4 regions of the Streptomyces sp. MGP-BFMKR1 genome follow, and region 4 is predicted to be linked to each of the others. Evidence: riboswitches for the same ligand, from Rfam matches in the RefSeq annotation. Region 4 holds a riboswitch; each other region holds the start of a gene.

Region 1 (7,501 bases), 4.3 Mb from region 4:
TCGCGCGGGGTACGGGACGTCACAAGAGCAGTCTTGCCCCTGACGGCCCGAAAACCCAATCGGTGGTCATCCGGCCGCGTTCCCGCAACGGGTGTGGCGGTTGGGGCGGATGAGCCGCCTCCCTGGGCCGTATGGGCGTCGGCCGATCCGAACGCCCGCGCGAGCCGAACACGGCCGTGGCACGAAAGTCGGGCGAGCGCGGCATGGCGGCCAGGTGAAGGGCGGGCGTCGGCCGCGCTCGGGCGCGCCCTGCCGAGGCCCACGGCGGGGCGCCCGGCCGGCGGGCCCGTCGCGGGAGGGGGCGCTCAGACCAGCGGGGTGAGGAAGCGGCGCAGCGCCTCCTCGTACCCGACGGGGTCGGCGTTCCACATCGCCGCGTGCGGGGCGCGCGGCACGCTGCGCAGGGTGACCAGGTCCGGGCGGCGCTCGGCGAGGGCGCGGGAGCCGGCCCAGGGGGCCAGGTGGTCGTCGGGCCCGTGCACGATCAGCGTGGGGACCTCAAGGCGGCCCGCGTCGGCCAACTCGGCGAAGTGCTCCGCGTGCAGGGACGCGCGGCCCTGCGCGGCGCGCACCACGAGCGGCAGCAGCGCGGCCGGCGTGCCACGGGCGACGGCGATGGCGCGCAGCGTGGCCTGCCAGTCGAGCACGGGCGAGTCGAGGACCAGGCCGCTGATCAGGTGGCGCAGGGGCGAGTGCGCCGCGGTGTGCAGGGCCATCGAGGCGCCGGTGGACCAGCCGTGGAGCACGACGCGCCGCGCGCCGCGCTGTGCCGCGTAGGCGACGGCCGCGTCGAGGTCGCGCCACTCGGTGTGGCCCAGGTGGCTCACCCCGTCGGGTGACGGGGGCGCCCCGGCGTCCCCGCGGTAGGACACGTCGAGCACCGGGAGTTGCTTGTCGTGCAGGAACCCCAGGACGACCAGCGGGTGCTCGCGGGTGCCACCCAGGCCGTGCACGGTGATCACCCAGGTGTCGCGGGCGGCCGGCACGTACCAGGCGGGGAGCGCGCCGAGTTCGCCCGGGACCTCCACGTCCTCGTAGGCGAGGCCGAGCGCCTGGCCGGGGTCGCCCGCGTACACCTGGGGCGTGAACCAGACGCGCGCGCCCGGCTCCAACGTGCCGCGGGTGACCGATTCCAGGCGGCGCACGACGCAGTCGGCGGGGTGCGGCGCGCCCTCGACGACGGGGCCGACGGCGGCGTGGCAGCCGTCGCCGGTCAGCCCGTACGTCCCGGGGCGCTGGGAGGCCAGGGTGCGGGTCAGGGTGACCTGGCCGGCGGCGGTCGAGTGCACGGTGAGCCTGGGCTCGCCGGGCAGCGGGCGGTCGGGGGTCAGGGCGGCACCGCTGGCGTACCGGCCGGCCAGCACGGCCGTCCCGGCACCCAGCACGGTGGTGGCGGCGACGGCCGCCGCGGTACGCGGGCGCATCCTCCCCAGTGTGGGCGGGGAGCGGCGCGCCGGCCAGTGGGCACCCGTCCGCCGGGTGAGCCGCCACCCGGCCCCGGGCGCCGGGGCCGGGCGCGCGCCCGTGGCCGGGCCGGCGTCAGGCGGGCGGCGCGCCGGCTGGTCCGGGGGGCTGGCCGTAGCCGCGCAGGCGGTCGGTGGCCTCGTCGAGCTGTGCGGCGGTGAGCAGCGCGGGGGCGCGGCCGGGGACGGCAGCGGCGGCCAGCCAGACCTGGCACATCCACTCCAGTTGGGCGGTGTGCTCGTACGCCCGGCGCAGGGTGTCCGCGTAGACGACCGTGCCGTGGTTGCGCAGCAGGCAACCGGTGCGGTCGCGGAGGGCGGCGAGCACGTGCCGGGCGAGTTCGTCGCTGCCGTAGAGGGCGTACGGGGCGACGCGGACGGGGCCGCCGAGCGCGCCGGCCATGTAGTGGACGGCGGGCAGTTCCGTGACGAGCGTGGAGACGGCGGTGGCGTGCACGGCGTGCGTGTGCACGATGGCGCGGGCGTCGGTGGCGCGGTAGATCGCGAGGTGCAGCGGGAGTTCGCTGGTGGGGCGCAGGTGGCCGACGCGCACGCGGCCGTCGAGGTCGACGGCGACCAGGTCCCGGGGGCCGAGCGCGTCGTACGGCACACCGCTCGGGGTGACGAGGACGGTGTCGCCCACCCGCGCCGAGACGTTGCCCGACGTGCCGACGACCAGGCCGTCGCGCGTGCTGCGCCGGGCCGTGGCCACCACCTCGCGCCAGGCCGGCGCGAGCGTCGCGGGGTCCGGGACGGCGCCCGCGGCCCGCCGCTCGTGCCGCTCGTCCCACTCGTCCCCGACGCCTCGCTCGTCCGTCTCCCGTGCCATGGGCCACCTCCGGGCCCGATCCTGTCAGGCCCCCTCGCGCCGCGCGCCGGCCGGTGGGCGAGGGGGCCGGCCGAGCCGTCCCGTCGGGTCGTCACGGACGGTGCGGAAGGCTGCTCCGTACGGGTTACGGGAGAACAGAAACGGGAGATCGGATGTCCGTCACATGTACAACGGATTGAGGTCCGCCGCAGGCCGCTCGCACGCCGCTGACCTGCGACGTTGGACGGCCAACGAGGAGGTGTGAGCATGTCCCCGCCACACCCCCCGGGCCACGTCACCGCGATGCCCTACCTAGTTCACCTTCTGTTCACTCTTCGTACCTACGGTCGCCGGGACGTTGCTCCCTCAACGATTGCCTGGGTGAATGGAACACATCACGCTTCTCATCGGGATCGTGATCATCACGGCCTTGGTGTTCGACTTCACGAACGGCTTCCACGACACGGCCAACGCCATGGCCACCACCATCTCGACGGGGGCGCTGCGGCCCAAGACCGCGGTGGCCATGTCGGCGGTACTCAACCTCGTCGGCGCGTTCCTGTCGGTGGAGGTCGCCAAGACCATCTCCGGCGGCATCATCGACGAGGGGTCCGGCATCCAACCGGAAGTCATCTTCGCCGGTCTGGTCGGCGCAATCGTCTGGAACCTGCTGACCTGGCTCGCCGGGTTGCCCTCCAGTTCCTCCCACGCCCTCTTCGGCGGCCTCATCGGCGCCACCCTGGTCTCCGTCGGCATGGACGGGGTCAACGGCGACGCGGTCGTCATGAAGGTCCTCATCCCCGCGGTCGCCGCCCCGCTGGTGGCCGGCGTCGCCGCCCTCGTCGCCACCCGGCTCACCTACCGCATCGCCCGCGACCGCGACCCGCGGGACACCGCCAAGGGCTACCGCGCCGGACAGATCGCCTCGGCCGCCCTGGTCTCGCTGGCACACGGCACCAACGACGCGCAGAAGACGATGGGCGTCATCACCCTGGCCCTGGTCACCGGCGGCGTCGTCGCGCCCGCCTCCGACCCGCCGATGTGGGTCATCGTCTCGGCCGGTGTGGCCATCGCGCTCGGCACCTACCTCGGCGGCTGGCGCATCATCCGCACCATGGGCAAGGGCCTCACCGACATCCAGCCGCCGCAGGGCTTCGCCGCCCAGACCGGTGCCGCGACCGTCATCCTGGCCTCCTCGCACCTCGGCTTCGCGCTCTCCACCACCCAGGTCTGCTCCGGCTCCGTGATGGGCTCGGGCCTCGGCCGCAAGGGCGGCGTGGTGCGCTGGTCCACCGCCGGCCGGATGGTCATCGCCTGGGGCCTGACGCTGCCGGCCGCCGGCCTCGTCGCCGGCGCCGCCGCCCTCCTCGCCGACCAGGGCGACTGGGGCGTGACCACGGTCGCCGTGCTGGCCGTCATCGCCTGCGGCGCCATCTGGCTGGCCTCGCGCCGCAAGCCGGTCGACCACACCAACGTCAACGACGTCGAGGACGCCCCGGCTCCGGCCGCCGCGGCCGTCGCCGCGGACGCGACCGTCCCCGCCACGGCGGACGCCGCCGCCGAGCCGGTCGGGATCGTGACCGCCGCGGTGCGCAGCGTCGCCCCGCCGCCCACCGAGGCGGCCCTCGCCCAGGCGGCCAGCGACACGGCGCCGCAGCCTGCCGCTCCCGGGGACCCGTCGGCGACCGCAGCCGACTCGCTGCCGGCGCAGCCGACCGGCGCCGAGCGCGAGGCGCGCGGCGCCGCGCCGACCACCGCCACACCCGCCACTTCGGCCGCCGCGCCCGCCAAGGCCACGGTCTAGCAGCGGCCGGCCCCGTCCCTCCGTACGGGGCCCGGGTACGCGCCTCGCGCCCGAGCCCCGTACGACGCGGCAGTACCGCCCCGACGACAAGGAAGCAGTGCCATGAACATCGACTGGGCCGCACTCGGCCAGGTCTTCGGCGTGAGCCTGGTGGTGACCGTCGCCATGGTGGGCGTCTTCACGCTCGGCATCGTCGGCACCTCCGCCAAGCCCTCCCGCGACGCGGCCACGGGCGCCGCCGGCACGGCCGGTGGTTCCGGTGCGCTGGCCCGCTCCGGCGCGTACGCCTGCTTCGCGCTGTGCGCGGCGGCGGTGGCGTACGGGATCTATCTGATCGTCGCCTGAGCCCGGAGTTCGTAGCTCGTAGTTCCTCGCCTGGGGCGGTCGCCGCCGCGGGCGCCTCGCCCCGGGCGGGCGGTGCCGTGTGGACACGGCGCCGCCCGCCCGGGGTGCGTGCGTGGCGTGCGGCGCGCGGGGCGGGCGTGCCTCGGCTCGGGCGCGCCGCGCGCGATGGGCCGTCCCGTCGCAGGTCAACGGCGAGTTGACGGGTCTTCCCGGGCCGTGGTGGACTGCCGGAGCCAAACGGCGACAGCAGAGGAAGCCGGTGTGAGTCCGGCGCGGTCCCGCCACTGTCACCGGGGAGCGCTCCCCCAGCGCATGGTCACGGCTCGCACACGGCGGGCTGGAAGGCCGGGGTGCGGCGTCGATCCGGGAGCCAGGAGACTCTCGCCGCCGATCACGTCGAACCAGGGCGCGGACCCTGAGTGAGGACACACCGCCATGGCCTGCTGCCGTCCAGCGCCCTTCGCCCTGCCCCCGTCGCCACGTCGCCGCCGCCCCTTCGGGCCACGGCGACCCGGCGCGGCCCTCCCCCTTCGAGGCGCGACGGCGAACTGACCCATGCGTACCGATCATGTTGCGTACGCCTGCGGTGCCGTCCTCGGCTTTCTGGGCGACCGTGCCGTCGGCGATCCGCGCCGGGGCCACCCGGTGGCCGCCTTCGGGCGCGCCGCCGGCGCCGTGGAGCGACGGTTGTGGCGCGACGACCGGGGCCGCGGGGCCCTGCACACCGCCGTGTGCGCCGGCGGCACGGTGCTCGCCGGGGCGCTGCTGGCACGCGCCGCGCGCCGCCCGGCCACCGGTCGGCCCGCGCGCCCGGCCACGACGCTGGGCGGCATCGCCGCCGAGACGGCGCTGACCGCCGCCGCCACCTGGGCCGTGCTCGGCGGCACCACGCTCGGGCGGGAGGCCCGGGTGATCGGCGCCGCGCTCGCGGCGGCGGACGTCGACGCGGCCAGGGACGCGCTGCCGCGACTGTGCGGGCGCGATCCGCAGGCCCTGGACACCCAGCAGATGGCGCGGGCGGTCGTGGAGTCGGTCGCCGAGAACACCTCGGACGCGGTGGTCGGCGCCCTGGTGTGGGGCGCGGCCGGCGGTGTGCCGGGGCTGCTCGGCTTTCGCGCGGTGAACACGCTGGACGCGATGGTGGGGCACCGCTCGCCGCGCTACCGCAAATTCGGCTGGGCCTCGGCCCGGCTCGACGACGTGGTCGGCTGGCCCGGCGCCCGGCTCACGGCGGCGCTGGCCGTGCTCGCCGGGCCGGACCCGCGCGGCGCCTGGGCCGTCGCCCGGCGCGACGCCGGCAGCCACCCGAGCCCCAACGCGGGCCCGGTGGAGGCCGCGTTCGCCGGCGCCCTCGGCGTGCGGCTCGGCGGCACCCTCGCGTACGCGGGCCGCGTCGAGCACCGGCCGGTGCTGGGCGCTAAGAACCGGCCGGTCGAGGTGGCCGACATCGAGCGCGCCGTACGGCTCTCGCGCCGGGTGAGCACGCTGGCCCTGGCGGTAACCGTCGCCGGGCGACTGGCGTACGGCGCCGCCACCATGGGCACGCACCAGGGGAACCGATGAGGGGGACGGGACGCATGGGCGGTGGGTTGCTGGTCGCCGGGACGACGTCGGACGCCGGCAAGAGCGTCGTGACGGCGGGCATCTGCCGTTGGCTGACGCGCCGGGGCGTCAGGGTCGCGCCGTTCAAGGGGCAGAACATGTCCCTCAACTCCTTCGTCACCCGCGACGGCGCGGAGATCGGGCGGGCGCAGGCGATGCAGGCGCAGGCCGCCCGCGTCGAGCCGACCGCGCTGATGAACCCCGTACTGCTCAAGCCCGGCAGCGACCGCTCCAGCCAGGTCGTGCTGTTGGGCAAGCCGGTAGGCGAGCTGAGCGCGCGCGGCTTCTTCGGGGAGCGGGCCCCCGGCGCCCAGGACCCGAGCCCGGTGCCCGGCGGGCGGCAGGCACTCTTCGAGCCGGTCGTGGCCTGCCTTGAGGAGCTGCGGCGCACGCACGACGCGGTGATCTGCGAGGGCGCCGGCAGCCCCGCGGAGATCAACCTGCGCCGCACCGACATCGTGAACATGGGCATCGCCCGGGCCGCCCGCCTGCCGGTGGTGGTGGTCGGGGACATCGACCGGGGTGGCGTCTTCGCCCAGTTCTTCGGCACCACCGCGCTGCTGGCGCCCGAGGACCAGGAGTTGATCGCCGGCTATCTGGTCAACAAGTTCCGCGGCGACGTCACCCTCCTCGAACCGGGCCTGGAGATGCTGCGCGGGCTCACCGGCCGCCGCACCTTCGGCGTCCTGCCGTACGCGGCCGGCCTCGGCATCGACGAGGAGGACGGGCTGCGGGTCTCGCTGCGCGGCGCCGTCCGCGAGGCGCCCGTCGCCCCGCCGGTCGGCGACGACGTGCTGCGGGTCGCGGTGTGCGCCGTGCCGCTGATGTCCAACTTCACCGACGTGGACGCGCTCGCGGCCGAACCGGGCGTGCTCGTACGGTTCGTCGACCGGCCCGCCGAGTTGGCCGACGCCGACCTCGTCGTGGTGCCCGGCACTCGTGGCACCGTGCGCGCCCTGGCCTGGTTGCGCGAGCGCGGGCTCGCCGACGCGCTGGTCCGGCGCGCCGCCGACGGCCGGCCCGTGCTCGGCATCTGCGGCGGCTTCCAGGCGCTGGGCGAACGCATCGAGGACGAGGTCGAGTCGCGGGCGGGCACCGTCACGGGGCTTGGGCTGCTGCCGGTGCGGGTGCGCTTCGCGCGCGAGAAGACGCTGGCCAGGCCGGTCGGCGAGGCCCTGGGCGAGCGCGTGGAGGGGTACGAGATCCACCACGGGGTCGCGGAGGTCGGCGGAGGCACGGCGTTCCTCGACGGCTGCCGGGTCGGCTCCGTGTGGGGCACGCACTGGCACGGCTCGCTGGAGAGCGACGGCTTCCGGCGCGCGTTCCTGCGCGAGGTGGCCGACGCGGCGGGCCGGCGCTTCGTCCCGGCGCCCGACACCTGTTTCGGGGCGCTGCGCGAGGAGCAGCTCGACCGGCTCGGCGACCTGATCGAGGAGCACGCCGACACCGACGCGCTGCTGCGCCTCATCGAGCAGGGAC
Region 2 (7,501 bases), 4.5 Mb from region 4:
TCACCCACGGCGGATAGACGCGGAACGCCCGCTTCCCACCGATTCCGTCCGTCGCCACGACGCCCCGCTCGCGGAGCACGTCCCGCGTGAACACGAACTGTCCCAGCCGCTGGCCCTCGCGCGTGCTGATCACGAAGAGGTCGACGGGGTCGTCGGCGTCGAAGGGTTGGATCGGCCCGCTCGCGGACCTCCGCCACACGGTGACGAACTGGCCGACCTTCGTCGGCGTCGTCCTGGCCACGCGGAACCTGACCGACGCGCCGTCCAGCGTGAACGCGCACGCCCCGTACGCGGCGCTCTCCGCTTCGGGCACCGGCCGCGAGCAGGCGAACCCGACCGGGTCGTACACGCGCGCCCTGGCCAGCAGCAGATCGTCGGGAAGTCCCGCCACACCGGACCAGGGTCCGGCGTCCCGGGTGCCGCGCTCCGACGAGACGTCGCGGTTCATCGACATTCCGCCATCCTGTCACCGCTGACCAGCACCCCTCGCCCGGCCCGGGTCGCGCAGGCCCGGGTTGTCGGACGGCCACGGGTCGGTTGATCGCCCGGCCGCCGGCCGGGCCCGGCGTCGCGCGCCGGTGCCGGGAACGGCCGAAGTCACCCGGGTCGTGTCGGGCCGAGCCCGTAGGGTGGGTGGCGCAGCCGGTTCGCCCTGTCCGCCAGGCAGGCGCGTCGTAAGAGGGAACCCGGTGGGAATCCGGGACTGCCCCGCAGCGGTGAGTGGGAACGACAGTCGTCATGAGCACTGGGTCCGGTCGGACCTGGGAAGCGGCGACCAGTAGGGGTCTGCCCTGGGCAGGCGTGCCCGCGAGTCCGAAGACCTGCCGCTGCCCGTGCGCGACCGCGCGCACGGTGGATTCCGGTGACCGCGAGGGCGGATCGGCGTACAGGGCGGGCGGACGCGCGCGGCACGGGCCGTGGCGGTCCCGGTCGGCCCTGTTCTCCCGCATCGCGCGTTCGGCCCGGCCCGGGGTCCTGGGACAACGCTCGCGAAGGAGAGTTCCGTGACCACCACGTCCGCGTCCGCGGCACATCGCGCCACCGTGTACGGCTACCCCCGGCAGGGCCCGAACCGGGAGCTGAAGAAGGCCGTCGAGGGCTACTGGCGGGGCCGGGTCGACGCCGCCACCCGGCGGGAGACCGCCGCGGGGCTGCGCCGCGAGGTCTGGCGCCAGCTCGCCGACGCCGGCCTGCACGAGGTGCCGACCGGCGACTTCTCGTACTACGACCATGTCCTGGACACCAGCGTCATGGTCGGCGCCGTCCCCGACCGGCACCGCGCCGCCGTGGCGGCGGACGCGTTGGACGGCTACTTCGCCATGGCCCGCGGCACGCGGGACAGCGCGCCGCTGGAGATGACCAAGTGGTTCGACACCAACTACCACTACCTGGTGCCCGAACTCGGTCCGGACACCGTCTTCGCCGCCGACTCGACCAAGCAGGTCGCCGAGGCGTCGGAGGCGATGGCGCTCGGGCTCGCGGCGCGGCCGGTGCTGCTCGGCCCGGTCAGCTACCTGCTGCTGGCCAAGCCCGACCCGGACGTGGCTGCGGACTTCGCGCCGCTGACGCTGCTTGACCGGCTGCTGCCGGTGTACGCGGAGGTGCTGGCCGACCTTCGGGCCACGGGGGCGCGGTGGGTGCAGCTCGACGAGCCGGCGCTGGTTCAGGACCGCACGCCGGCCGAGCTGAACGCGGCGGCCCGCGCCTATCGCGACCTCGGCGCGCTGACGGATCGTCCGCGACTCCTGGTCGCCTCGTACTTCGACCGGCTCGGCGAGGCGCTGCCGGTGCTCGCGGCGGCCCCGGTGGAGGGGCTCGCGCTGGACTTCACCGGGCCGGCCGCCGCCAACCTGGCCGGGCTCGCGGCGGTGGGCGGGCTGCCGGGCAAGCGGCTGGTGGCCGGCGTGGTGGACGGGCGCAACGTCTGGATCAACGACCTGGAGAAGTCGCTGGCCACCCTCGGCACCCTGCTCGGGCTCGCCGACCGGGTGGACGTGGCGGCCTCCTGTTCGCTGCTGCACGTGCCGTTGGACGCCACCGCCGAGCGGGACATCGACCCGCAGGTGGCCCGCTGGCTCGCCTTCGCGCGGCAGAAGGTCGACGAGGTGGTGACCCTGGCCCGGGCGCTGGCCCACGGCACCGAGGCCGTCGCGCCCCAGCTCGCGGCCAACCGGGCGGGCCTGGCCTCGCGCGCCGGCTCCGCCCTCACTCGCGACCCCGCGGTGCGTGCCCGCACGGCCGCCGTCACCGAAGCGGACGCCCGCCGCGACCAGCCGTACGCGGAACGCGCCGCGGCGCAACGCGCCCACCTGCGGCTGCCGCTGCTGCCGACGACCACGATCGGCTCGTTCCCGCAGACCTCCGAGCTGCGCGCGGCCCGCGCCGACCTGCGCGCGGGGCGCGTGGACGCGGCGGCCTACGAGGCGCGCGTCGAGGCGGAGATCCGCGCGGTCATCGACTTCCAGGAGCGGGCGGGCCTCGACGTCCTCGTACACGGCGAGCCCGAACGCAACGACATGGTGCAGTACTTCGCCGAACAGCTCAGCGGCTACCTCGCCACCCAGCACGGCTGGGTCCAGTCGTACGGCACGCGCTACGTGCGCCCGCCGGTGCTGGCCGGCGACGTCGCGCGGCCCGGGCCGATGACCGTGCGCTGGACCCGGTACGCGCAGGCGCGGACGGAGCGGCCGGTCAAGGGCATGCTGACCGGGCCCGTGACCATGCTCGCCTGGTCGTTCGTCCGCGATGACCAGCCGCTGGCCGAGACCGCCCGGCAGGTGGCGCTCGCGCTGCGGGACGAGGTCGCCGACCTGGAAGCGGCGGGCACCTCGGTGATCCAGGTCGACGAGCCGGCGCTGCGCGAGACGCTGCCGCTGCGCGCCGCCGACCGCGCCGCGTACCTGGCCTGGGCCACCGAGGCGTTCCGGCTGGCCACCAGCGGGGTGCGGCCGAAGACCCAGGTGCACACCCACATGTGCTACGCGGAGTTCGGCGACATCCTGTCGGCCATCGACGCGTTGGACGCGGACGTCATTAGCCTGGAGGCGGCCCGCTCGCACATGCGGGTGGCGGACGAGCTGGCCGCCGCCGGCTATCCGCGCGAGGTGGGGCCCGGCGTGTACGACATCCACTCGCCCCGGGTGCCGGAGGCGGCCGAGGTGGTCGGGCTGCTGCGCGCGGGCCTGGTGGCCGTTCCGGCCGACCGGCTGTGGGTCAACCCGGACTGCGGCCTGAAGACGCGCGGCTGGCCGGAGACCCGCAGGTCGCTGGAGCACCTGGTGGCGGCGGCGCGGGAGGTGCGGGCGGAGCTGCCCGGGGCGGCGGGACAGCCGTAGCGGTGGCGTGGGGTGGCGCCGCGACTCGCCCGTCACGGCGCCACCCCGCGCCACCGCCCGCCTAGCCGGGCGGGGCGGCGGAGGCGGGGCGGCGCGCCGTGGTGCGCCGCCCCGTGTCGCCGCGTGCGCGCGCGAGGGGGGCGCGCCGGGGCGCGTCCGCGGGCGCCCTGGCGTGGCGCACGGACGCGGCGCCGCGTGGCCTGGTCGAGTAGCGCGGGGCCTTCGGGGCGCTCGATTCGCGGGGGTTGTCCCCCGATGGCTGTCACAGAGGCGTTACGGAGTTTTCCGGACGGAATGGCAACCACCGTTCTCGATATCCGCTCTTCCCCCTTGACAGCCAGCGCACGGAGGAATCGCCATGCTTCACGTTCGACGCCCGCAGTACCGCACCTCGCTCCAGCGCCGTCGTACCGCGGCCCTGGCCGGCACGGCGGCGCTGGCTGCCGCCGCCCTGACCGCCTGCTCCAGCGCGGACGCCAACACGGCGTCGGACAAGCCCGCGACGGTGGCGGTCAACCTCTCCGGCTCCCAGGTCAAGGCCGGCGAGCAGGTGAAGGTCACGGCGCGGGGCGGCAAGCTGACCGAGGTGACGGTCGCCGACACCAAGGGCACCAGGCTGACCGGGCGCCTGGCCGATGACGGGAGTTCGTGGACCTCGGACCGGAAGACCGCCCCGGGTGCCAGCTACACCGTCACCGTGCAGTCCAAGGGCGACGGCGGGGCGAAGGACTCGAAGACCTCCTCGTTCCGCACGGTGGCCGCGGACAAGGTCAACAAGTTGGACTGGCGGCCCGGCGCCAAGTCCACCGTGGGCGTGGCCCAGCCCATATCGCTGGTCTTCGACCACCCGGTGAAGAACAAGGCCGAGGTGGAGAAGCAGCTCAAGGTGGAGACGTCGAACAACACCGAGGGCTCCTGGGGCTGGATGCAGGACTGGTCGGGCAAGGACCGGGTGGACTGGCGGCCCAGGGAGTACTGGCAGCCGGGCACCAAGGTGAAGCTGAAGGCGCAGCTCGCGGGCGTGGACTCGGGCGAGGGCGGCTGGTTCGTCCGTGACTACGCGACGGACTTCACCGTCGGCGAGCGCCAGGTGGTCTCGGTGGACCTGGACACCAAGCAGCTCACGCTCACCCGGGGTGGCCAGCGGGTGCGGACGATCCCGATCTCGGGCGGCACCCCCGGCGGCGACAAGGCGTCCTGGCGGGGCACCACGGTGCTGATGTCCAAGGAGGGCACCATCAACATGAACTCCGAGACGGTGGGGCTCGGCAACTCGTACAACAAGATGGTCGACTACTCGATGCGGCTGAGCTGGTCGGGCACCTACGCGCACGCCGCGCCGTGGAACGCGGCCTACTTCGGCCGGGCCAACCACAGCTCGGGCTGCATCGGGATGAGCGACGCGGACGCCGCCGCGCTCTACGGGCAGGTGCGCGTTGGCGACCCGTTCGAGATCAAGGGCCAGGAGACCAAGGGTCTGATCGCGCCGAACAACGGCTTCGGCGAGTGGAACCTGAGCTGGGACGCGTGGCAGGCCAAGAGCGCGCTGCGCGGCTGAGCCCGCGGCGCGCCCCGCGGGGGCGCCCGCCCCCGCGCGTCCCCGGGGGGCGGGCCCGTGACGCCGGTGGTCCCTGACGTCGGTCAGGGACCACCGGCGTTTTCGTGCGCTATGACACGCTCATGCCCGACTTATCCGGGTGGGCACGCATTCGTACGTCATTTCGATACGTGACGGTCACGGGCGGCGCGGCAGGCAACCCCGTTGATCCCCGTGACATCTCTCAGCACGCCAGGGTGGCCTCCAGGTGGCCACCGCAGAACGACGCGGGACCACTCAGGTGCACAACTCCTCACGTACCGGCATAGCGCGGCGCTCGGCGCTGGTCGGCTTCGCGGCGGTCGCCGCCGCCACCGCCGCCGGGTGCGCGGGCGGCGGCTCCGCACACCCGCGCCCCGTCCACCGGCCGGTACGGGCCGTGGACCCGAGTTCGACCGACGCCTACGCGACCGGCGGCGAGCCCGCGCTGCTCCAGGTCATGGCCCACCCCGACGACGACCTGTACTTCATGAACCCGGACGCCGAGCACCTGGTGCGCGCCGGCGTGCCGGTGGTCTCGGTCTACGTCACGGCCGGCGAGGCGATCGGCAAGAACTGGGTGCCCGGCATGCCGAAGCCGGTGCTCGACAAGGCCGCCTACTCCGCCGCCCGGCACCAGGGGCTGCGCCAGGCGTACGCCACCATGCTCGGCCTGGACGCCTTCACGCCCTGGCGGACCTCGGTGCTCGACCTGCCAGGGGGCGTGCGGGCCGAGACCAACGTGCTGACCAACGGCCGCCGCCGGGCCCAGTTGGTCTTCCTGAACATCGCGATGCTCTCGCCGGGACAGGTGCGCGTCCCCGCGCTGTGGGCCGAGCCGGGCGCGGTCATGCGCAGCCTGCCGGCCACCGGCTCGCCGTGCCAGGACGTCAGCACGTACGACCACGACACGCTGGTCGACGTGCTGGCCGCCATCATGGACGGCTGCCGCCCCACGGTGATCCACACCCTGGACCCGGACCCCGAGTTCCAGGCCCACGACGCCGCCCACCCCAAGGACAACGACTACGGCTCCTGCTCCGACCACCGGGACCACACCCCGACCGCGCTGTTCACCTGGAAGGCCATGTCGCAGTGGGTGGCCGACGTCACCCGCCGCGAGCGACGCGCGCCCCGCTTCACCACGCTCGCCTTCCGCGGCTACTACAACCAGCGCTGGCCCTTCAACCTGCCGCCGAGCGTCGTCGAGGACAAGGTGCGCCTGGTGGACGCCTACGGCGGCGACCCGCGCTGGGAGTGCGGCAACGAGGCCGGCTGCGGCGACTACGGCCAGGGCGGCGGCCGGGCGCTGCGCAGCCGCAAGGCGTGGATCCGCTCCACCCACCACCGCTACCCGGGTCCGCAGCTCGCCCTCGACACCGACCGGTCGGGCCGGCTGACCGCGTACGGGGTGCTCGGCACGCAGGCCGCCTGCTGGCGGGAGACCGCGCCGGGCAGCGGGCGCTTCGCGCCGCCGCGCAACCTGGGCGGCGGGCCGCTCGCGCCGACCCTGGCGCAGGTCACCGACGCGGCCGGGCGCACCGTGCTGTTCGGGCTGCGCTTCGCGCGCCTGGAGGGCCAGGGCGGCGCCAACACCCGCGAGATCGTGGCCCTGGAGCAGCGCTCGCCCGGCGGCGCGTTCGGCCGCTGGCGCGGCCTGGGCACGCCCGAGGCGCGGCCGGTGCGCGGGCGCCGGGTCGGCACCCCGACCGCGGTCGCCACCCCCGACGGCCGGGTGCACCTGTTCGCCCGTACGGCCGCCAAGGGACTGGCCACCCGGGTGCGCTCGGCCGGCGGCCGGTGGGGGCCGTGGCAGGACCTCGGTGGCGCCAGCGTGCAGGACGGGCTGTCCGCCGTGCTGGACGCGGAGCACCGGGTGCATGTCTTCGCCGCGGGCCACGACACCGTGCACCACTGGTCGCAGGACGCCCCCGGCGAGCCCCTCACTTTCCAGCCACTCATCGGGTGGCCAACGCCCAGCCACCCACCGGGCGTGGTGCCGGCCCCCGACGGCTCGCTGACCGTGGTCTACCGCGCGCCCGCGGCCGTGCGTCCGGTGGCCTACCGCTTCGTGCCGGGCAGCGGCGGCGCGGCCCGCCGCTCCGCCGTCGACGCCGCAGCGCCGCACGCCACGCCGCTGCGGGAGTTCGACGGCTACGGGGCGATCGGCGCCGGCGTCCTCGCCGCGCGCGGCGGCGGGGACACCGTCGTCCTGCTCGGCCGGGCGACGGACGGCCGGGTGCAGATACAGCAGGGCCTGACGAACGGTGCCGCGCCGGTGCGGGCGCCCGCCGGGCCGCTGCCGGTGGGCACGAGCGCGCTGGTCGCGGGCGTGGATCAGCAGGTGTGCGTGGCCGGGATGGGGGCAGGCGCCGCGCCATGGGTCTGGCGATCCCACCCGACATCGGATGTCTGACTTCCGGACCGGCTGCGGCGGACCAGGGGCCCGGCATGTCAGCATGCCCGGAATGGATTCCGCGTTCAGCGGCCCGGGCTTCGAGGAGGGGAAGAGACTATGCGCCACGCCGACCGAGGCGATGTCGATGGGGCGACCCACCACAAGCGGTCGGCGCCCAGACTCTACGTCCTC
Region 3 (7,501 bases), 890 kb from region 4:
GGCGCCCAGGATCTCCAGTTGGGCGCGGGTCGTGGCGTCCACGGTGGTGGAGGCCACGATGTGGCAGTGCAGGTGGTAGCGGTGGCAGGCCAGCGCGAGGGCGTGCGCGTAGATGCCGCTGGAGCTGTCGACGAGCGTCTGTCCCGGGCGCACCGTGCCCCGGTCCAGGAGGTGGCGGACGGCCGCGAGCGCCGAGTAGATCTTCATCGACTCGAAGCGGATCAGGACCGTGTCATCGGTGAGTCGGACGAGGTCGGGGACCTTCAGGGCGTCGGCGATGTGGGGGTGGATCACCCGTAGCCTCCTTGGGCGAATGAGCACTGGTGGCCGAGCGAGTGGAAGAAGGCGGACAGTTCGGACTTCGCTTCGGCGGGGGGACGGTGGGCGAAGAGGTAGCCGATCAGGGAGCCGGTGTGGGCGACGAAGATCCCGTCGGCCCCGAAGTGCTCGCGGTGGGCCAGCACGCGCGCGAACGTGCGCTTGGGCAGGACCTGTTGGGAGAGCGTGGCGCTGGTGGTCGCCGCCCGGGCGACGGCGGCCGGGTCGGCGGACTCGAACCCCTTGAGCAGGTCGGTCAGGCACCGCTCGTACTCGCTCGCCCGCCGCGCGTAGTGCCGCAGCAGCGGCGCGGTGACGGCGCTGGTGTCCACGGTGCCGGGCTCGGTGACGAACGCGGTGTGGAAGCCGATGCCCGTGCCCAGCGTGCGCACCACCTGGTGGCGGGCGCTGAGGTGGAGCGCGAACTCGTCGAGGAAGACGCTGTCGGCCCGCTCGATCGCCGCCAGCACGCCGGTCACCACACCCTGGTCGTAGGGCAGCCCGAAGAGGCGGAACAGGCAGCGCAGCGTCGCCACGATGTCGGCGGTGGAGCTGGCCATCCCCACGCCGACGCGCAGTTCGGAGTGGGTGCTCCAGTGGCCGGGCGGCAGCCGCAGGCCGAAGTGGTCCAGGAAGAGGCGGACCGCGCGCGCCGCCTTCTCGCCCGGCGGCAGGGCCCCCGGGCGGCCGGCGCCCGGCGTGAAGTACGCCCAGGAGTGGCGGTCCACGGGGAACGACACGAGGGCGATGTCCGGGGCGCCGCCGGCGCGCAGCGGCCCCTGGTACAGCTCGCCCAGCGTGCCGTGACAGACGCCGGCGGCGGTGCGGGGACCGGGAACGATGCCGGGATCGGCGCCGGAGCCGGCGGCCGACGGGCCGCCCCGGGCGGCGGGGGGTGCCGACGGCGCGGGTCTGGGCGCGGCCGGGTGTGGATCGGCCGGTGGCTGGCCCGGGCGCGGACTTCCGTGACCATGCACGCGTCCTCCCTCGTCGTCCCGCGCCCCGAGCGCCGACCGGAAGGGAGGGGGCGGTTCGGCGGGCACGACGCCCGGTCAACCGCCTGTACCGCCGACCCAGTCCTCGAGGTCACCGTGCACAGCACGCGCGACAGGGCGCGTGCGCAGTTGGCAGGTCTTCGGACTCGTGGAACACCTGCCGGACTTCCGACGGGCACCTACTGACCGCCGCGCACCGAGACCCTGGGGCCGGGCGCGCCGACGGCGTTCGCTCACACTCACCGTTGCGGGACAGTCCCGGACTCACACCGGGTTCCCTCTTGCGCCGCGCCACTGGACGTGGCGCGAACCGACTGCGCGTATCAGCGTAGGGGCGCTCGCGCCACTTGCGACAGGGCGTGTTCCAGCCTTGTCCTGATGTGGCTGGGTGTCCTGATGCGAACGGTGTACGAGGTGCGCGAGGGGCTGGGCCCGCCGGTGCCTGGGGCATCGGCGACCGCGTCGTGGCCGGTCAGCCGCGTCCGACCGGGCGCGTGCGGGGCACCGGCCGTACGCGCCGGGGGCGGGCCCCGCCTCCCGGCGTCCGGTGCGCGGCCCCGCGAGCGTCCGCCAACTGCGGCGCAGCGCCGTGCTCGTGGGCGCCCTGGGGCGCTCGGGCCCTGCGGGTCAAGCGGGTCAATTGAGCCGTGACCGAAAGGAAGCGGCTGCTGTGCCCGTGCGGGCACTCGGCCGGGCGACACGCGCTCTCGCGACGCCCCCGAACCCGTGGCGGCCTCGGTCTCGCGGGAGCCGGCGCCGACCCGGCGGGCGGCTCCGCGCAGCCCGGCGTCACCCCCTTGGCGCGGCGCCGTCCATGATCGATAGTGGCGCGGAGCCGCGTACCCCGCGACCGCCCGCCACCCTCTCCCTTCGGAGGCCCACTCATGGAAACGCCCGCTCGCACGCGCGTGTCGGCCTACGCCATCGCCACCACGGCCGACCAACTGCTGCTGACGCGGCTCTCCGACGCCTCACCCGTCTTCGCCCCCGGACTGTGGCACCTGCCGGGCGGCGGCATCGACCCGGGGGAGCAGCCGCGGCAGGCGCTGGCGCGGGAGGTGTACGAGGAGACGGGCCTGGAACTGCTGGACGCGCACCTGGTGGGCGCGCGGAGCTACGCGGCCCACCGACTCGGGGTGCGCTGGCACCTGGTGGGCCTCTTCTACGTCGCGACGCTGGCGCCGGGCCCGTTGCGGGTCACGGAGCGGGACGGGTCGACCGGCGCGGTGCGGTGGCTGCCGCGCTCCGGCCTGACCCCCGTGACCCTGTCCCCGGCCGCGCGCGACGGCCTGGCCCTGCTCGCGGCACCGGACGGGTCGGCCGGCCCCCTGGCACCGACGCCGGACGGGCCGGCGGCGCGGGACACCCCCACGCCGCGTTCCTGAACACCGCCGCACGCCGCGCGTCCGCGCGCACCGCACGAACGCCCGGCTGGCTCGCCGCTCAGGCCGCGCCGTGCGGACCGGGCAGGTGACTGTCGTCGATCCACGAGCCGTGGATGCCGCCCGGCACGCGGTGCGGGAGATCGACGGTCGCCAGCGGGCCCGAACCCAGGTCGGCGGCGTTGAGGACCAGGAGGCGCGAGGCGTCGTCGGCGAGGTCGCTGACCAGGGTCAGCAGATACCCGTCGTCCTCCCGGACGCCCCCGTCGGCCGGCACGAACACCGCCTCGCCCGGCATCTGTCCCGGCCCCAGGCGCGACAACTCCCGGCCGCCGGCGTCGTGGTCGTACTTGACGACGGCGTACTCGGTCAGCTCCGGCCCGGGAAAGGCCACCCCGTACACGAACCGGTTCGCGCTCCCGGTGAACTCCTCGTTGATCGTCGGGAACTCGCTGACCAGCCCGTCCAACGGCTGCTCCGTGGCGCGCCCGGTGACCGGGTCGAGGACCCAGCGGTGGGCGGTGGCGCCGACGACCGGATCGGGCGCGTGGCCGGGCGCCCCGGTCCACCACTTCCAGGACTGCTCCCACCCGGCGCGGTCGTAACGCGGCCCCGTGAGGACGACGCGCCCCCGCTCGTCCTCGTACGCGTTGGCCACGTGCAGCAGCGCCCCGGGCGCCACCTCGTACCACCGCACGACCGCCGGTCCCGAGCGGGGCATCACGCCGATGCGCGGCGGGTGGTCGTCGCTCCAGCGGTACGGGATGCCCGACGGCTCGGCGGGGTCGAAGACCACGGGCAGGTCGAGCCAGACGACGTGCCGCGCGGTGAGCCCGAAGTCGTGCATCAGGGTCGGGCCGGCGCCGGGGACGACCTCGCTGCGCACGATCCGCCCCTGTGCGTCGGCGACGTGGTAGACGAGGTACGGCGGCACCGGGCTGTAGCCGAAGAAGTGCAGTTCACCGGTGGCCGGGTCGGTCTTGGGGTGCGCGGTCATGGCCGTGGTCAGCGCGCCGCCGAAGTCGAAGGCCCCGACCGTGTCGAGCTGGGGCGTCACCTCGTACGGGAGGTTCGCCTCCTGGAGGGCGAGGATGCGGCCGGCGTGCTCGACCACGTGCGTGGCGGCGCTGCTGACCCGCGGGTCGGGGACGCCGTCCGGGCCCTTCTCGGGGACGCCTTCGAGGGCGGGGGTGCGCACCCAGCGGTTGCGGTACCACTCCGCGCGCCCGTCGCGCAGCCGCAGCCCGTGCAGCATGCCACTGCCCCGGAACCAGTGCGTGGGCGTGTGGCCGGGCCTGGGGTTGTGCCCGTTGCGGAAGTACCGGCCGTTCAGCTCGGGCGGCAGGGTGCCGTGCACCGTGAGGCCGTGCGCGGTGACCTCGTCGACCAGCGGCGTGTAGTGCCCGCTGACATACGGCTTGGGCGGCGTGGGGGTGGTGGGGGTGAACATGACGGCTTCCCTTCGCTGTGGGTGTGTGGTTAGTGAGTCACTATTCGGGACGGGGTCGGGTGCTGGTGGTGGCTGGAGGTGGCGCGGGGGTCGGCTGGGCTGGGTCGGCTGCCTGCTCGTGAGCGCGGGATGTGGTGGAGAGTGGTGAAATGGCTGCTAGTCAGGCCGTTTACCGGAGTGGTCGGGCGCGCGTGTGGGGTCTTGCGGGAGTGGGAGGGGTGGCGTGGGTGCGTGCGGTGGTTGAGCGATCCCCGACGTCTCGGACGGCCGTTACGAAGGTCGTGGCGGGCCGGCCACAACAGTAAGAGTAATAAACCACTCACACCTTGCGGGGTCAAGCGTCACCGATGACTGGCGGGTGGAACGCGCGACCTGCCGTGGCGGGTGGGCCTGACATGACTGTGGGACTCGCGCTCAACGCGGCGGACGCCGCCAACCAGGTCGACGCCACCGTGGACCTCGCCAGGGAGGCCGCCGCCGCGGGGCCGCGGTCGGCCTGGTTCGGCCAGACCTTCGGCGCCGACTCGCCCCAACTGGCCGCCATCGTCGGGCGCGAGGTCCCGGAGCTGCGGGTGGGCACCTCGGCTATCCCGGTCTTCGGGCGGCACCCGCTGCCGGCCGCCGGGCAACTCGCCTTCTCCGAACGGATCCCGTCCTACGCGCGGGTGATCGAGCTGTCGGGCGCGCGGCGCGCCGTCGACGTGTCGGTGATCGGCGACGAGTCGGCGCTCGCCGCCGAGGTGCGGCGCTACCGGGACGCGGGCGCGACGGAGGTGGTGTTCTCCGGCACGGAACTCGCGGGCCCGGCCAGCCGCCGCCGCACCTGGGCGGTCCTCGGAGAACTCGCGGGCTGACGGTCCCCGTACGGCTGGCTCCGTGGGACTACCGCGCCGCCGAGGCCCGGTGCGCCAGCCACCACGCGTCGTAGGCCCGGCTGCACCCGAGCCGGTCGTCGTAGGCGGCGATGAGGTGGTGCAGGACCTCGTCGATGTGCTGGTGCGCGATGCTGTGCCGCCGGTAGAGCAGGCGCAGCTCCAGGTGGAGCGGGTCGCCGGCGAGGGCGCGGACGGCGATGGTGCCGGGGCGGTCGGTGCTGGTGCTGAACGCCGGCGCGATGGCCCGCTGGTCGGTGATCAGCTCCAGGACGGTGAACAGGCTGACCGTGCTGTGTCGTTGGTCGAGCGTGACGGCCGCCTCGTGGCAGACCTGCCGCAGGTAGCTGGTCCACAGGGTGTGGCCGGGCGGCTCGTCGACCCAGGGGTGGTCGGCGAGCCGCTCCAGCGGCACCGGGCCGGGGCCCGCGGCGAGCGGGTGGTCGTGGGCGAGGGCGACGAAGACGGGCTCGCTGGCGTGCACCGTCACGCCGGCCACGGGTTCGGGCACGGTGAGTTCTCCGGTCGGCGGTACGTAGACCAGGGCCAGGTCGCACGCCCCGACCGCCAGCCCGTCCACGGCGGTCTGGGCGTTCATGTCCTCGCGGAGTTGGACCTCGGGGCACCACGGCAGGCCGCGCAGCCGGCGGGCGAGCGCGACGTGGGGGTAGCCACAGTGGCCGCCGATGGTGAGCGGCTCCCGTGCCCCGCGCCGCGCGCCCCACGCCTGGGCCCGCTCGCGGATGCCGCTCATGCCCCGCAGCACGCTGTGCGCCTCGGCGAGCACGTCCGCGCCGAACGGGGTGGGCACCGACCCGTGCTTGCTCCGTACGAACAGCGTGTCGCCCACGCACCGTTCGATGCGCTGGAGCAGTTTGGACAGCGCCGGTTGGGACATGCCGAGCTGCCGCGCGGCCAGGGTGAGGCTGCCGGTGTCGCTGATGGCGGCGATGGCGCGCAAGTGTCGGACTTCCAGTTCCACGCGAACCTCCCGTGCGACCGCGACCCGTCTGCCGGGCCCCGGCCCGTGGCCGACGCGGGGCCGGTCAGCCACTGTGCGCGACCGTGGGCCGCGCGGGGTAATCCCAAGTCGCCATCAGGGATGCCTATACGTCCCGCCGACCTCCGCGACCCGCGCGGCCGGGCTCGAATCCCCCGTACGCCGCCGGTCGCCGCTCCCTCGGCGATGCGCGCTGCCACCGCCACGCGGGACGCCCCGACCGGCGGACGACGAGCACCGGGGCGTGACGAGAACCGGCGGACGACGAGCACCGGGGCGTGACGAGAACCGGCGGACGACGAGAGACGGGGCGTAACGAAAGCCGGGGCACGGACCGCGGTGTGCGGTCGCGTGCCCCGGCGGGGGGATTGGGCCCCTGCGCGCTTCTCAGGCGTGGCGCGAGGCGGTGGACGAGGAGACGGACTCGCTGGGGGAGGAGTCCTCGGTGGCGCGGTCGCTGAGATCGCCGAGTGCCTCGGACTGGCTCAGCGCCTTGCCCCAATCGATGCCTGGCAGGTCGCTGTGGACCAGCGGAGCGCCCACAGCCGTGACGGCACCTGCGACCACAGATGCCACGGTGAACAGGTCGAGCATCTTCATGTTCGGACCAACGGCCGATGGCATGGCGAAGTCACGCCCATTTAGCACCCGATAGGACTGGTTTACCCGGGCCGACTTGTCCCCTTCGGTCGCTGTGTCCCACCCGTCTCACTCGCCCCAGCTCGCCGTTGGGTGGCCGGCGACGCGGCGTACGACGCGCAGCAGGTACTCCTCGCGCCGTCGGGAAGTGCACCGGAGAGCGTCCCGCCCGGCAACCGGGTTACGCCCGAGCGGGTGCCCGCCACAGCCGGCCGTCGGGGCCCGGCCGGGTGGACGCCGGGCTGCGGGCCCGACTGGGCGTTTGGCCGGGGCCCGGCCGCGGTACTCGCCGCCCGTGTTCTCCTCTTCGCGCCACTCGCCCGTACGCCGCCCGCGCTCCGGCCCCCGACCCCGGCCGCGCGCCGCGCCCGCCCTCGCGGGCGCGGCACCCCGCCTGTCGGGTGGTGGGCCGCGATGACGGGCGGGCCCGGGGGCGACGGCGAGGGCCGTACCCCGCGCAGCGGAGCGCCGGAGGCACCGTACGCGGCGGCTCCCGCCGCCCCGGCGGCCGACCGGCCCGACCCGCTCGGCGAGGGCGCGCCCGACGCGGCGGACGCCGCCCCCGTCGCCCCGTCCTCACCCGTGCGGGAGGCTTCCTCGTCCGCCTCGCCCGTGCGGGAGGTGCGGCCGACGCGCGTCGTGGTCGTCCCGGAGGGGCCGCTGCTCGTGGACGGGCCGGTCGAGGTGGAGCTGGGCGACGGCCGTGTCGCGTACTCGGACCGCCCGCAGGTGGCGCTGTGTGTATGCCGGCGCAGCCGGTCCTACCCCTGGTGCGACACCAGCCACCGCCGGCGCGGCCCGCACCGGCGGGCCACGCCCACGGACACGGACTGACCGTCACGCCC
Region 4 (7,501 bases):
TCATCACCATCGCCTGCGGCGCGCTCTCCGGCTTCCACGCGCTCATCGCCTCCGGCACCACGCCGAAGATGATCGAGAAGGAGACGCAGGTACGGATGATCGGCTACGGCGCCATGCTGATGGAGTCGTTCGTGGCCGTCATGGCGATGGTGGCCGCGTCCATCATCGACCCGGGCCTGTTCTTCGCGATGAACGCGCCGGCGGGCGTGGTCGGGGACACCGTCCAGTCCGCGTCGGAGGCGGTCGCCGGGCTCGGCTACTCCATCTCGCCCGAACAACTCGCCGCGGCGGCCAAGGCCGTGGAGGAGAGTTCGCTGCTCTCGCGCACCGGGGGCGCTCCCACACTGGCCGTGGGCGTATCGGAGATCTTCTCCGACGTGATCGGCGGCGACAGCATGCGGGCGTTCTGGTACCACTTCGCGATCATGTTTGAGGCGTTGTTCATCCTCACCGCCCTGGACGCGGGCACCCGCGTCGGCCGGTTCATGCTCCAGGACATGCTGGGCAACGTCTACAAGCCGTTCCGCGACGTGGGCTGGAAGCCCGGCATCTGGATCTGCAGCGCCATCGTGGTCGCCCTGTGGGGGTACTTCCTGTGGGTCGGCGTGCACGACCCGCTGGGCGGCGTCAACCAGCTCTTCCCGATCTTCGGCATCGCCAACCAGTTGCTGGCCGCCGTCGCGCTCGCGGTGTGCACCACGCTCCTGGTGAAGTCCGGGCGGCTCAAGTGGGCCTGGGTGACGGCCGTCCCGCTGGTCTGGGACGTGGTGGTGACGCTGACCGCGAGCTGGCAGAAGATCTTCTCGGGCGATCCGCGGGTGGGCTTCTTCAGCCAGCGCGACCGCTACCAGGACGCCATCGACGCGGACAAGGTGCTCCCGCCCGCCAAGAACATGGACGAGATGCACACGGTCGTCACCAACTCGACCGTGGACGGGGTGCTCTCCGCGCTGCTCGCCGTCCTCGTGATCGTCGTCATCGCGGACGCGGCCCGCACCTGCGTCCGGGCCATCCGCGACCCGGAGGCCGCCCGGCTGCACGAGACGCCGTACGTCGAGTCGCGGATCGTCGCGCCGGCCGGACTCGTGGCCACCCCCGAGGAGAAGCGGGAGCTGGCCGAGGCCGCCGCGGCGGCCGGCCGGCCCGAACGCGTCACCCAGGGCGACCCCTCCGCCTGACCGCGTCCGCGCGGCGGGCGAAACCGGCGCCGCCCCGGCGCCCGGCCCGCCGCGCGGATGTCGCCCGCGCCACGCACCACCCCGCTGGCCCCGCCGCGCGGGCACCGCACACGCCACCCGGTGCTCCACCGAAGCCGCTGGCCCGCCCCCCTGCCCCACGGCCGCGCGAGGCCGCACCATGGGCAGGGGGCCGGGCCCGCGCACCCCGCGGGCACCACCCGCCAGCGTCCGCACCCGACAAGGAGCCGATCGCGATGACCAACACCGCCGCGCGCCGGGCCGCGCACTGGGGCCGCCGAGTGCGCTGGTACGTACGCGAGTTCACCGGCGAGGGGACGTACGACCGGTACGTCGCGCACACCCGCCGGCAGCACCCCGGCACCGAGCCGGCCAGTCGCGCCGAGTTCGAGCGGCGACGGATGGACGAGCGCGAGGCGGACCCCCGCAACGGCTTCCGCTGCTGCTGACGCCGCCCCGCCCGCACACCAGACGCCCGCCGGCCGACCGCCCCCGCGCCCCGCGAGCCACGCACCCCGCGTGGCGCGCGGGGCGCCGCCGCGCCTCCCCCCGCGCTCGCCGCGCCCTGTCCCGCGCCCGGCGCACGCCGCCGCGCGCCATGAACGGCGTCGGCGTCGACTTCGGCGTCGACTTCGGCTTCGGCTTCGGCTTCGGCTTCGGCGGTGCGGGCTGTCGCCCTGTCACGTCCCCACCGCCGCCGCGCGCGCCGCGCGGGCCGCATCCCATTCCCCCCTCTTCGGCCAGTGATGTCCGCGCCGACGGTGACCGGCGCGCGCCGCGTCCCGCTCCGCGCCGAGTGGGCCGCCAACACGCCGGGGACTGTGGCAAGCCACCAATCGACGGGGCCGCGGTCGAACCGTTCGGGCCCTTCATGACGGGCCCGACGGGCACTCAGACCCCTGGATCGGTTAGCACATCCGTACGGGATTCACCGCGCCGCGACACAAGATGTGGGGGCACACGCCATCGCCGACACAAGATGTATGCTCGTGCTCGCTGTCGCCGCAGGGGAATCCGGTGCGAATCCGGAACTGTCCCGCAACGGTGTACGTGTGCCGTTTTGCGCGCCGTGAGTCCGAGGACCTGCCGACAGCGCGCCCATGGCCGGACACGCTTGCCGGCCCCGGGCGTCGCATACGTCCGGGCCCCGTGGGTTGGGCCGGTGGACGCCGCGTGGCATGCCCGACCACAGGTCGTGGCCCGCCCGTGCGCGCCTTCCGTCCCTCCCGCGCGGCCCCCTGCCGAGCGAGGGAGAGCCACCCGTGACCATCGCGCCAGCGGACCCCGTTTCACGTGAGTCCGTCTCAGAGTCAGCGGTCGAAGGAGCCGGCACCGCGCTGTTGCGCGTACTGACCGACCTCACCGCCGACCTGCCCGCCACCGACCCGGGAAAGGTGGCCGCCGCCGCGCTGCGCGGACGCCATCCAGGTTCGGACGAGGCGGAGTTGCGGTCGCTCGCGACCGAGGCGGCGGCCGGTCTGATCGCCGAGGAGCCGCAGTACTCGCGGCTCGCCGCGCGGCTGCTGACCCGGGCCATCGCGGAGGAGGCCGCCGGGCAGGGCGCGGTGTCCTTCTCCGCCTCGGTCGCCGTCGGCCACCGCGAGGGGCTGATCGCGGACGCGACGGCGGACTTCGTCCGCACCCACGCCGCGGCCCTGGACGCGCTGGTGGAGGAGACCAACGCGGCGGGAGCCGGGCACGGCGTGGGCCGGGCCGACGACCGCTTCGGCTACTTCGGCCTGCGTACGCTGCACAGCCGCTACCTGCTGCGGCACCCGATCACCCGGCAGGTCGTCGAGACCCCGCAGCACTTCCTGCTGCGGGTCGCCTGCGGCCTGGCCGAGGAGGGCTCCGCGCGGGCGCTGGCCGACGTCAGCGAGCTGTACCGGCTCACCAGCTCGCTGGCGTACCTGCCCAGCTCCCCCACGCTCTTCAACTCCGGCACCCGGCACCCGCAGATGTCCTCCTGCTACCTGCTGGACTCGCCGCTGGACGAGCTGGACTCGATCTACGACCGGTACCACCAGGTCGCGCGGCTGTCGAAGCACGCGGGCGGCATCGGCCTGTCGTACTCGCGCATCCGCTCCCGGGGTTCGCTGATCCGCGGCACCAACGGGCACTCCAACGGCATCGTGCCGTTCCTGCGCACGCTCGACGCCTCGGTCGCCGCCGTCAACCAGGGCGGCCGGCGCAAGGGCGCGGCCTGCGTCTACCTGGAGACCTGGCACGCGGACATCGAGGAGTTCCTCGAACTGCGGGACAACACCGGCGAGGAGGCGCGGCGCACGCACAACCTCAACCTCGCGCACTGGATCCCGGACGAGTTCATGCGCCGGGTCGAGGCCGACGAGGACTGGTCGCTGTTCTCCCCCGCCGACGCGCCGGACCTGGTGGACCTGTGGGGCGATGAGTTCGACGCCGCCTACCGCGCCGCCGAGGCCGCGGGCAAGGCCAGCAAGACGGTGCCCGCCCGGACGCTGTACGCGCGGATGATGCGCACCCTCGCGCAGACCGGCAACGGCTGGATGACGTTCAAGGACGCCGCCAACCGCACCGCCAACCAGACCGCCGAGCCCGGCGCGGTGATCCACTCGTCCAACCTGTGCACCGAGATCCTCGAGGTCACGAACGACGGCGAGACCGCGGTCTGCAACCTCGGCTCGGTCAACCTCGCCGCACACCTGCGCACGGACGTGGACCTGGCCTCCGTCGCCGACCCGCTCGACGCCGTCGACTGGGCGAAACTGGACCAGACGGTGCACGTCGCGGTCACCTTCCTGGACCGCGTGGTGGACATCAACTTCTACCCGACCGAGCAGGCCGGCGCCTCCAACTCCCGCTGGCGCCCGGTGGGCCTCGGCGTGATGGGCCTGCAGGACGTCTTCTTCCAACTGCGGCTGCCCTTCGACTCGCCGCGGGCCAGGGAGCTGTCCACGCGGCTCGCCGAGCGGATCATGCTCGCGGCCTACGAGGCATCCGCCGACCTCGCCGAGCGCCCCCGGGCCGGCTCCGACGCGCAGACCCCCGCCGGCCCGCACCCGGCCTGGGCCGCCACCCGCACCGCGCGCGGCGTGCTGCACCCGGACCACTACCCGACCGCCACCGCGCACTGGCCCGCGCGCTGGGAGGCGCTGCGCGCGCGGATCGCCAGGACCGGCATGCGCAACTCGCTGCTGCTGGCCATCGCGCCGACCGCGACGATCGCCTCCATCGCGGGCGTGTACGAGTGCATCGAGCCGCAGGTCTCCAACCTGTTCAAGCGCGAGACGCTCAGCGGCGAGTTCCTCCAGGTCAACGCCTACCTGGTGGAGGACCTGAAGAAGCTCGGGGTGTGGGACGCGCAGTCCCGCGACGCGCTGCGCGAGGCCAACGGGTCGATCCAGGACTTCGGCTGGGTCCCGCAGGAGGTGCGCGACCTGTACCGCACCGCCTGGGAGGTCCCGCAGCGCGCCCTGATCGACATGGCCGCCGACCGCACCCCGTACCTGGACCAGAGCCAGTCGCTCAACCTCTTCATGGCCCAGCCCACCATCGGCAAGCTCAGCTCGATGTACGCGTACGCCTGGAAGCGCGGCATCAAGACCACGTACTACCTGCGCTCGCGCCCGGCCACCCGGATCGCGCACTCCGCGCGCGGCGGCGAGGCGACGGCCAGCGTCCCCGTACCCGCCCAGCAGACGCCCGTCGAAGCCGACGCGGTCGCCTGCTCCCTCGAAAACCCCGAATCCTGCGAGGCATGCCAGTGACCAGCCCGGCCACCCCTCCGGCCACCATCGACACCACCCACGCCACCGGCGAGGCGGTCACGGTGCGCAAGAACCTGCTCGACCCGGGCTTCGAGCTGACCCTGCGGCCGATGCGCTACCCCGAGTTCTACGACCGCTACCGCGACGCGATCAAGAACACCTGGACCGTCGAGGAGGTGGACCTCCACTCCGACGTCGCCGACCTGGCCAAGCTCTCGCCGGGCGAGCAGCACATGATCGGCCGCCTGGTCGCGTTCTTCGCCACGGGCGACTCCATCGTGGCCAACAACCTCGTGCTGACGCTGTACAAGCACATCAACTCGCCCGAGGCGCGGCTGTACCTGTCGCGGCAGTTGTTCGAGGAGGCCGTGCACGTCCAGTTCTACCTGACGCTGCTCGACACCTACCTGCCCGACCCGGACGACCGCGCCGCGGCGTTCGACGCCGTGGAGAACATCCCCTCCATCCGCGAGAAGGCGCAGTTCTGCTTCAAGTGGATCAACGAGGTGGAGAAGCTCGACCGGTTGGAGTCCAAGGCCGACCGGCGCCGCTTCCTGCTCAACCTGATCTGCTTCGCCGCCTGCATCGAGGGCCTCTTCTTCTACGGGGCGTTCGCCTACGTGTACTGGTTCCGCTCCCGCGGCCTGCTGCACGGCCTGGCGACCGGCACCAACTGGGTCTTCCGCGACGAGTCCATGCACATGGAGTTCGCGTTCTCGGTCGTGGACACGGTCCGCGCGGAGGAGCCCGACCTCTTCGACGAGGAGATGGGCCGCGAGGTCACGGCGATGCTGGAGGAGGCCGTCGAGGCCGAGCTGCAGTTCGCGCGCGACCTGTGCGGCGAGGGGCTGCCCGGCATGAACACCGAGTCGATGCGCGCCTACCTGGAGTGCGTCGCCGACCAGCGGCTGCTGCGGCTCGGTCTGCCGGTCCGGTACGGCACGGAGAACCCCTTCTCCTTCATGGAGTTGCAGAACGTCCAGGAGCTGACGAACTTCTTCGAGCGGCGGGCCTCGGCCTACCAGGTCGCCGTGGAGGGCTCGGTCTCCTTCGACGACGAGTTCTAGGCACGGCTCGCGACCGGCTCCCGGCGCCGGTTCCGACACCGGCGCCGGGGCCGCCTACCGCGCGGGGCGCGCACCTCTTCGGGGCGCGCCCCGCGCGGCGCGTCACGTTGCTGCCAGGCACCGTCCTGCCAGGGCGGGACGGGCCGAGTGGGCCCACGGGGACGTGACGCCTCGCTAGCGTGTGGCCCATGCATGGTTCCCAGCCTCCCGGCCAGTCCCCTGTCCCGGGCCCCGGCCCCACCCCCGGGTCGCACCCGGCCCCGCCGCACGGCTACCCGCTGCCCCAGTTCCCGCCGGGGTCTGGTGCCCCGTCCGCGGCGCACCAGATGCCCGGGGTCGTACGGACCGCCCAGGTGCTGTTGTTCGTGGGGGCCGGGTTCTTCCTGTTCCTCGCCGTCGTGACGGGCCTCGCCGATGGCTCCCGGTCGGCGGGCCAGGCGATCGGGACCGGGTTGTTCTGGTTCGTCGGGGCGGGCTGCGCCTTCCGGTTCGGTACAGGCGAGCACGCGACGCGGGTCACCGCGATCGTCGTCGCGTCGGTCGCCATCGCCACCGGCCTCGGCTCCATGCGGGAGCAGCCCACCGGCCCGACGGCCATCCTCGCGATCATCGTCGTGGTCCTGCTGTCCCAGCGCACCACCGGCGACTGGTTCCGCCGCCCGCGCTGATCACCGCCGACTCGACTCACCGCGCCGACAGCCGGGGTGGCTACCGTCCACGGCGGCCCGGCGCCGCAGGACGAGGCGGCCCGGCCCCGCAGGCCAACGGGCCGCCGCCGACCGGCGTTCCGGTCGACGGCGGCCCGTTGGCAGCACCCGCAAGGGGGCGACTCAGGCGTTGGGCACCGTCTCGTAGCGCGGCGTGCCCTCCTCCATCTGGCGCAGGGCGTCCTTGCGGTCCCGCTTGGAGAGCCGGTCGATGTACAGGTAGCCGTACAGGTGGTCCGTCTCGTGCTGGAGGCAGCGCGCGAAGTAGCCCGTGCCCCGCACCTTGATCGGCTTGCCCTGGGCGTCCTGGCCGCGCACCTCGGCGTAGTCAGGGCGGGCCAGCGAGGCGTACGCGGTGGGCACCGAGAGGCAGCCCTCGTTGGAGTCGTCCAGGTTGCGGCGCTCGGCGGGCAGCTCGATCAGGACCGGGTTGCAGACGACGCCGACGTGCCGTACGCCCTCGTCGTCCATGCAGTCGTAGACGAAGACCTTGCGGTCCACGCCGATCTGGTTGGCGGCCAGGCCGACGCCCTCGGCCGCCCGCTGGCTGGCGAACATGTCGTCGATCAGCGCGGCCAGCTCGTCGTCGAAGGCGGTGACGTCCTGGCATTCCTTGTGCAGCACCGGATTGCCCACGACGGTGATCGGGCGGGCCGTGCCGCGCTCGCGGTGCGCCTGCTCCCGCTCCGCGCAGTCCTGGGTGTCGATGACGAACCCGTCCTCCCCCTCCGGCAGTGAGGACCCCTCGTTCACCTGCTGGTCGGTCTCTTGCTGCGCCATGGTCC

The links. Region 4 has a riboswitch for cobalamin ahead of AC3CHW_RS10170 (ribonucleoside-diphosphate reductase subunit alpha). Riboswitches for the same ligand answer to the same signal wherever they lie in the genome.
Region 1: it holds a riboswitch for cobalamin, as region 4 does, so the genes downstream of both, AC3CHW_RS28225 (cobalamin biosynthesis protein) here and AC3CHW_RS10170 (ribonucleoside-diphosphate reductase subunit alpha) in region 4, are expected to answer to the same signal.
Region 2: it holds a riboswitch for cobalamin, as region 4 does, so the genes downstream of both, metE (5-methyltetrahydropteroyltriglutamate--homocysteine S-methyltransferase) here and AC3CHW_RS10170 (ribonucleoside-diphosphate reductase subunit alpha) in region 4, are expected to answer to the same signal.
Region 3: it holds a riboswitch for cobalamin, as region 4 does, so the genes downstream of both, AC3CHW_RS06895 (GHMP family kinase ATP-binding protein) here and AC3CHW_RS10170 (ribonucleoside-diphosphate reductase subunit alpha) in region 4, are expected to answer to the same signal.

What each region holds. Positions count from the first base shown of each region.
Region 1 is NZ_CM173408.1:7,033,933-7,041,433, reverse strand. It holds gene AC3CHW_RS28250 (hypothetical protein) at 1-23, opposite strand, end outside; gene AC3CHW_RS28245 (alpha/beta hydrolase) at 306-1,424, opposite strand; gene AC3CHW_RS28240 (class II aldolase/adducin family protein) at 1,540-2,292, opposite strand; gene AC3CHW_RS28235 (inorganic phosphate transporter) at 2,657-4,075, shown strand; gene AC3CHW_RS28230 (hypothetical protein) at 4,178-4,420, shown strand; cobalamin riboswitch at 4,671-4,800, shown strand; gene AC3CHW_RS28225 (cobalamin biosynthesis protein) at 4,976-5,983, shown strand; gene AC3CHW_RS28220 (cobyric acid synthase) at 5,998-7,501, shown strand, end outside.
Region 2 is NZ_CM173408.1:7,302,505-7,310,005, reverse strand. It holds gene AC3CHW_RS29400 (MepB family protein) at 1-448, opposite strand, end outside; cobalamin riboswitch at 644-827, shown strand; gene metE (5-methyltetrahydropteroyltriglutamate--homocysteine S-methyltransferase) at 1,005-3,335, shown strand; gene AC3CHW_RS29390 (L,D-transpeptidase) at 3,694-4,893, shown strand; gene AC3CHW_RS29385 (PIG-L family deacetylase) at 5,141-7,327, shown strand; gene AC3CHW_RS29380 (acyltransferase family protein) at 7,427-7,501, shown strand, end outside.
Region 3 is NZ_CM173408.1:1,869,398-1,876,898, reverse strand. It holds gene AC3CHW_RS06900 (cysteine synthase family protein) at 1-294, opposite strand, end outside; gene AC3CHW_RS06895 (GHMP family kinase ATP-binding protein) at 291-1,295, opposite strand; cobalamin riboswitch at 1,428-1,643, opposite strand; gene AC3CHW_RS06890 (NUDIX hydrolase) at 2,198-2,698, shown strand; gene AC3CHW_RS06885 (carotenoid oxygenase family protein) at 2,757-4,145, opposite strand; gene AC3CHW_RS06880 (LLM class flavin-dependent oxidoreductase) at 4,541-4,999, shown strand; gene AC3CHW_RS06875 (LysR family transcriptional regulator) at 5,028-5,999, opposite strand; gene AC3CHW_RS06870 (hypothetical protein) at 6,405-6,617, opposite strand; gene AC3CHW_RS06865 (CDGSH iron-sulfur domain-containing protein) at 7,071-7,490, shown strand.
Region 4 is NZ_CM173408.1:2,763,863-2,771,363, forward strand. It holds gene AC3CHW_RS10160 (carbon starvation CstA family protein) at 1-1,178, shown strand, start outside; gene AC3CHW_RS10165 (YbdD/YjiX family protein) at 1,433-1,645, shown strand; cobalamin riboswitch at 2,180-2,301, shown strand; gene AC3CHW_RS10170 (ribonucleoside-diphosphate reductase subunit alpha) at 2,459-4,942, shown strand; gene AC3CHW_RS10175 (ribonucleotide-diphosphate reductase subunit beta) at 5,053-6,009, shown strand; gene AC3CHW_RS10180 (hypothetical protein) at 6,198-6,677, shown strand; gene def (peptide deformylase) at 6,840-7,496, opposite strand.